2 regions of the Thermocaproicibacter melissae genome follow, and region 1 is predicted to be linked to the other one. Evidence: predicted binding sites of a transcription regulator. Region 1 holds the regulator's gene; the other holds the start of a gene.
The links. The regulator NrdR, encoded in region 1, represses ribonucleotide reductase genes. The targets are predictions, from matches to a motif close to CACNANATNTNGTG.
Positions count from the first base shown of each region.

Region 2: nrdD (anaerobic ribonucleoside-triphosphate reductase) is a predicted target of NrdR. The motif match lies at 2,166-2,179, and genes of this name have one in related genera.

Region 1 is NZ_CP101827.1:776,061-779,476, reverse strand. It holds gene NOG13_RS03940 (ABC-F family ATP-binding cassette domain-containing protein) at 1-408, opposite strand, end outside; gene NOG13_RS03935 (hypothetical protein) at 525-962, opposite strand; gene NOG13_RS03930 (sugar phosphate isomerase/epimerase family protein) at 1,106-1,894, shown strand; gene nrdR (transcriptional regulator NrdR) at 1,970-2,428, shown strand; gene pyrH (UMP kinase) at 2,630-3,346, shown strand; gene frr (ribosome recycling factor) at 3,343-3,416, shown strand, end outside.
Region 2 is NZ_CP101827.1:1,793,278-1,796,693, reverse strand. It holds gene gltX (glutamate--tRNA ligase) at 1-417, shown strand, start outside; gene NOG13_RS08650 (glutamine--tRNA ligase/YqeY domain fusion protein) at 430-2,112, shown strand; gene nrdD (anaerobic ribonucleoside-triphosphate reductase) at 2,242-2,538, shown strand; gene NOG13_RS08640 (hypothetical protein) at 2,696-3,250, opposite strand; gene NOG13_RS08635 (ABC transporter ATP-binding protein) at 3,324-3,416, opposite strand, start outside.

The DNA.
Region 1 (3,416 bases):
TGTTAAGCCTCCGCTGAGATTATATTGATCGGTCAGCCAAGCTTGTCTTTCAATTAGCTTGTCCTGATTTTCCGGTTTTTTCAGGAGCAGTTTTGAAATCTGTTCCAGTTCGGCCTCCATCTCCATCAAAGGTTGAAAGACCGTCAAGACCTCATCAAAAGAGGTGCGCTCCAGATTTTTGCAGACATGTTGCTCCATATAGCCAAGCTTTGTTTTGCCAGCAACATTCAATTCGCCGCTATCTGGAGACATTGCATCCGTCAGAATTTTCAACAAAGTGGTTTTGCCGCAGCCATTGCTACCGATAAGACCAATTCGGTCTCCTTCACGTACCTCAAAGGATATGTTTTCAAGAATAACTTCCGTTCCGAAAGATTTGCAAATGCCGCCTGCACTCAGCAGTGCCATGAAAAGTTACTCCTATCTTTATGTAAATCTGGCGCTGTTTTTCATACTATTATAACATCGGCGCTTCCGTTATAATAGCATAACGGAACAGCGCCTGTTTGTCAAGTATAATACCTTTACAGAAAACGCTTCAGCCTGTCAATATTCTGCTCTTCCGCAGCAATATATTCTTCCGCAATCTTTCTGGTCTTGGTATCACAGTCCGGCGCATGGTTCAGTACTTTTGTCATACCGATAATTCCCATGTTGGCTCCTTGAATCATCATTTCTGCTACGTGCTGAGGAGTATTGCGCAAAAATAACTCTGCTTTGACTGCGCCGGTAAGCATAGCCTGCATGTCTTTCCGAACGCCTTTCGGCTCTTCATTCTGCTGCTTGAGCAACGCACGAGATTTTTCCATTAAGTTGATATATCTTTCATCGTGACGCTTAATCTGCGAACTAAGGCTGCGGTTGCGCAAGTGAGGTATCACAATTTCTGAGGCTTCCATGCCTAATTTTGAAATTTTGTACAGCTCGTTTAGCACTTTTGAACGATCCGGATTCTTATGCATGATCATTACCTCCTTTCCAAGACCTCATCCTTCAGTGTTTCCAACGGCTATCGCAATTAGAAGCGGGAATGTCTGCCTTCAAAATTGGCGGCATAAACTAGACAATTGCACGATGGTCGAATATAATTAATCGGGGTGATTGAATGAAAGCTGGCATTTCCACAGCGTGCCTTTATCCCATGCTGCTTGAAAATTCCTTTTCGGAATTGATTTCACTTGGTTTTCGCCATTATGAAGTGTTTTTCAATACCGTGAGCGAATTGCGGGAAGAATTTCTTCACAAGTTAAAAGAAGCAGCAGATTCAAGCGGCAGCACGATTTGTTCCGTTCACCCCTTCACATCCGGCTTTGAAAATTTTCTTCTCTTTTCCGGCTATGAGAGAAGATACCGTGACGGCTTGGAATTCTATAAAAAATATTTCCATGCCTGCAATGTGCTCGGTGCAAAAATTCTTGTGCTCCATGGGCGAAAAAAAGACCGGCCGGATATTTCGGAAGAGATGTTTTTTGAGCGTTATCTGGGACTTTATGAACTCGGCAAAGAATTCGGCGTGACAGTTGCACAGGAGAATGTAAATCTATTTTGCAGCGACGACCCGTCTCTGATTCGGAAAATGCGAAAAGCCTGCGGCGAAAACTGTGCTTTCGTTTTGGACGTAAAACAAGCTGTTCGCGGCGGAACCGACCCTTTCGTTATGTGTGAAGCGATGGGGGAACAGATTTGCCATGTCCATCTCAATGACAACAGCCCGGAATCCGATTGTCTGCTTCCGGGGTTCGGCAAAATGGATTATGAACGGCTTTTTCGATGTCTAAGAAAAAATGGCTATGACGGCAGTGTCATGATTGAAGTGTACCGAAAATCGTTCGGTGATTTCACAGAGTTGCTGCAAGCGAAAAAAACAGTCGAAAAATTGTGTAGGAACTCATAATACCAAACAATTTACTCTTGCCGACGTACTAGAATTATGGTATAATTTACTAAATTTCAGGAAGGGATGAGGCTAATGAAGTGCCCATATTGCGGATATGGCGAAAGTAAGGTTATCGATTCCCGCCCTACCGACGAAGGGGCGAGAATACGAAGGCGCCGTGAATGCCTGAAATGTTCCAAGCGCTTCACAACCTATGAGGTCATTGAAACGATTCCGATTGTGGTTATCAAAAAGGACAAGTCTCGTGAAACTTTCGACAGAAGCAAATTGATGAATGGGTTGCTCCGTGCTTGTGAAAAGCGGCCGGTATCCCTCGAAACCCTTGAGAAAATTGTCGACGAAATTGAAAATATGCTTCAAAATTCCCTCGATCGGGAAGTTCCGTCCAGCTTAATCGGCAAATATGCCATGGAAAAGCTGAAAGAAGTGGACGAGGTTGCATATGTACGTTTCGCTTCGGTATATCGGCAGTTCAAGGATATCAATTCTTTTATGGAAGAATTGAGTAAAATGATGAAAATGAAAAAATAAATGCGTACACGGTAAGCGCAGCGCTTTAGCCGCCAGTTTCAGGCGGCTGTTTTTCTGCCAATATGAGTATCCTGTAAATTTTCGGGAAATTTATTGCCAATCTGTGAATTCAACGGCAATCATAGCCCTTTTCCTGCTGAAACGCTTTACTTTGCAAATCACTTATTGTAAAATGTAAGAAATTGAACGGGAGTGTTAATATTGCAGCCAAAATATCATAGAGTTTTGTTGAAACTAAGCGGCGAAAGCCTTGCCGGAAATCAATCCCACGGGATTGATTTCGATACTGTTATGAAAATCTGCCGCTCGATTAAATCTTGTGCAGACATGGGTGTGCAGATTGCCATTGTTGTCGGAGGTGGGAACTTCTGGCGCGGTCGTTCCAGCGGTAAAATGGATCGCACAAGGGCTGACCACATGGGAATGCTCGCTACAACCATCAATGCTCTTGGCATCGCCGACGCTTTGGAACAGCTTGGCTTAGTTGTGCGGGTTCAGACCGCAATTGAAATGCGTCAGATTGCCGAACCATATATTCGTAATCGTGCTGTCCGCCACCTGGAAAAGGGAAGAGTTGTCGTTTTTGGTTGCGGAACAGGAAATCCTTTCTTTTCGACTGATACTGCTGCGGCCCTTCGTGCTGCGGAAATTGACGCCGACATCATTCTGAAAGCTACCATGGTTGACGGCGTTTATGACAGTGATCCGAAGAAGAATGCAGACGCCAAAAAATTTGACAGTCTGACTTTTTATAATGTCCTTGAGAAAAATCTGCAGGTAATGGACAGCACGGCAGCTTCTCTTTGCCGTGATAACCATATTCCGATCTGCGTGTTCAGCATTGAAGATCCAGAGAATATCGTGAGAGCCATCTGTGGAGAGAAAATTGGAACCATTGTGAAGGAGGAGACTCAATGAAGGACATTCTGAACGATGCGGAAACCCGCATGAAAAAAAGCCTGTCCGTTCTTCAGTCTGATTACGGTGC
Region 2 (3,416 bases), 920 kb from region 1:
TTCCCAAAGGACGAGCGCCCGTGGGATGTGCTGACGATGATTCTGCAGCCCCGTGTCACTCGGCTGACGGACATCCCCGAAATGCTCGGCTTTTTCCGGGAACTTCCGGATTACCCCGTAGAACTGTTCGTCAACAAAAAGAGCAAAACGACGCTCGAGAATTCGGCAGATATGCTGAAAGCTGCCATTCCGGTGCTCCAGAATCTGCCTGAGTGGACGCTGAATGCGATTCATGACTCCATGATGGATCTTGTGCCCAAGCTCGGGGTTAAGAACGGTACCCTCCTGTGGCCTGTGCGCATCGCTGCGTCAGGGCAGCTGGTAACCCCGGGCGGGGCGTTTGAAATCCTCTGCATCCTCGGTAGGGAAGAATCCCTCAGACGGTTGAATCTCGGACTGAAAAAATTAGGTGCATAAGGAGTCTGCAAGATGAGCGAAGAAATCGTAACAAACGGAGCGGAAGAAAGCTCCGGCAACTTTATCCATACCCTGATTGAAAAGGACATTGCACCCGGCGGAAGATTTGAGGGAAAACGAGTGCACACGCGTTTTCCTCCGGAACCGAACGGATATCTGCACATCGGTCACGCCAAAGCGATTTGCATTGATTTCGGCACAGCGGAAAAGTACGGCGGTTTGTGTAATCTTCGCATGGACGACACAAACCCCACCAAGGAAGACGAGGAGTATGTCGAAGCCATCAAGGAAGATATCAAGTGGCTCGGTTTCGACTGGGAAGACCGCTTTTACTATGCTTCCGATTACTTCCCGAAGATGTACGAACTTGCGGTGGACCTCATCAAACGCGGCCTTGCCTATGTGTGCGAACTTACACCGGAGCAGATGCGCGAATACCGCGGTGATTTGACGCACCCGGCCATCAGCCCATACCGTGATCGTCCGATTGAAGAAAGCCTTGACCTTTTCCGCCGCATGAGAGATGGGGAGTTTGAAGACGGAAAAATGACGCTGCGGGCGAAAATCGACCTCGCGTCAGGCAACTTCAATCTGCGCGACCCGGTCATCTACCGCATCAATCATCAGCCGCACCACCGCACAGGAACAACGTGGTGCATTTACCCGATGTACGACTTTGCGCACCCGATTGAAGACGCCCTGGAAGGCGTGACACATTCGCTCTGTTCTCTGGAATTTGAGGATCATCGCCCGCTTTACGATTGGGTGATTGAACATGTCAATCTGCCTTCCAAACCGCGTCAGATTGAATTTGCACGCCTCAACATCAACAACACCGTCATGAGTAAGCGCAAGCTGCGCAGACTTGTGGAGGAAGGTTATGTTTCCGGCTGGGACGATCCGCGTATGCCGACCCTTTGCGGCCTTCGCCGCCGCGGATATACGCCGGCATCCATTCGCAATTTCTGCGAACGCATCGGTGTGGCCAAGGTCAACAGCACGGTTGACTACGCATTTTTGGAGCATTGCCTGAGGGAAGACCTCAATGAAAACGCCCGCCGCGCAATGGCCGTGCTGGACCCAATCCGTCTTGTCATCACCAATTACCCCCAAGGGAAAACGGAGACCTTTGAGCTGGAAAACAACCCGCAGAAGCCTGAGGCCGGCACGCGTAGCGTTACGTTCTCCCGCGAACTGTGGATTGAACGCGAGGATTTCATGGAAGTCCCCGAGAAGAAATACTTCCGTCTGTTCCCCGGCAACGAGGTTCGCCTGAAAGCGGCGTACGTCGTCAAGTGCACCGGCTGTGAAAAAGACGCCGACGGCAATGTTACAACCGTCTACGCCGAATATGACCCCGCAACTAGCGGCGGCAATACGCCCGACGGCCGCAAGGTGAAAAGCACGATTCACTGGCTCGATGTCAAAACGGCAATTGACGCAGAAGTACGCCTCTACGATAGGCTCTTTACCGTTCCGAACCCGGAAGACGGCGATTACATTAATGAACTGAACCCGAATTCCCTAATTGTACGAAAGGGCTGCAAGGTGGAACCTTGGCTTGCCGATGCAAAGAAGAACGAGTCGTTCCAGTTCCTGCGGCATGGTTACTTCTGTGCCGATAACCGCGATTTTACGCATGACCACCCTGTTTTCAACCGTTCAGTCTCCTTGAAAGACAGTTACAAGAAATAAATATCCTGTGTAAAAAATGCCCGGCTCGTCCGGGCTTTTTTACTGCACTGGATTACAATATATAGGATTTAATATTGACAAATGATACTATATGCTGTATACTTGGTGCAGCTGAAAGGAGAATGAACCATGGTAGGAACAATTGTGGAAAAAGATAAGATTACAGTCGAAGGCGGGGAGGCCTCCGAGAAGGAACTGGAAGCATATCTCAATCATATTGCTGAGCAGTACCCGAACCGCAAGCTCAAATATCTGAATGTGAAACTGGATGGCGAGTATGCCGATTTGAGTTACGAGTTTGAGCCGGTTCCGTTTGAAAGGGTCCGCCGCATTACTGGTTATTTGGTAGGAACCATGGACCGCTGGAACAACGCGAAACGCGCCGAAGAGCGTGACCGCGTCCATCATAGCGTTTCCTGCTGCTAACTTCCTGACAACAAAAGTGCAGGCATCCATTTTGGGTGCCTGCACTTTTTTCGCAGTCATTTAGCGGAAATCAGTAGAAATCGGTCGAAATGGTTGGTACATTAGCAGGAATATTTTTCTTTGCAGGAGCAATATGGCGCACAGAATTTTGTTCGCTTTAGGGAATGACTTCATCCGGCCGGAAGCACAGGCCGTCTAAAGTAACACAGATGCCCTCTTTTGTGGTGACCGTGTCGAAATTGTATGAGGTCACATGGAAACCGGAACGTGTCATCAGGTCAATCAGCCGCGTCCTGTCTTTGCCGAGGCTGCCGAGGTAGACGCAGCCAATGCCTTGTCTCAGCGCGTCGTAAATGTCTTCCCGAAATCCGGGGTATTCATTGTAGAGCAGCCGGTAAGCACGGTAGGCTTTTACGGCTTCAAAGAGGAAATCGCGTGTTACGGTGCGAAGTGTGTAACTCTTTTTTTGTGTGGTCAGAACGGCATCCAGACTGCTGTAAGTACAGTATTCTAGAAAATACTTTCCTTGATATTTCGTAACGGAAACACTGCGCTTTTCCATGCCGCGCCGAAAATAATAGACGACACAAGGGACATAGTCTTTGGACTGGGTGTCGAGCACGTTGTAACCAGGGTCTCCCATGCCGAAGCCTACAATGTGTCGAATGATACCGACGCTTGGGACAAGCATCTTGTCGATGTATTGAGCCATCCATTTCCGCCCCTTTCATTTTGCACCTATTATACCTGTTTCAATTATATATTCCAAAAAATAACATGTAAAGCTATTCTGGAGAATTCATTTGGCGGAATTGACTGTTGTAGAGTTTCGCATAGCTTCCGTTTTTTTGAAGGAGCTCCTCGTGTGTTCCGCTTTC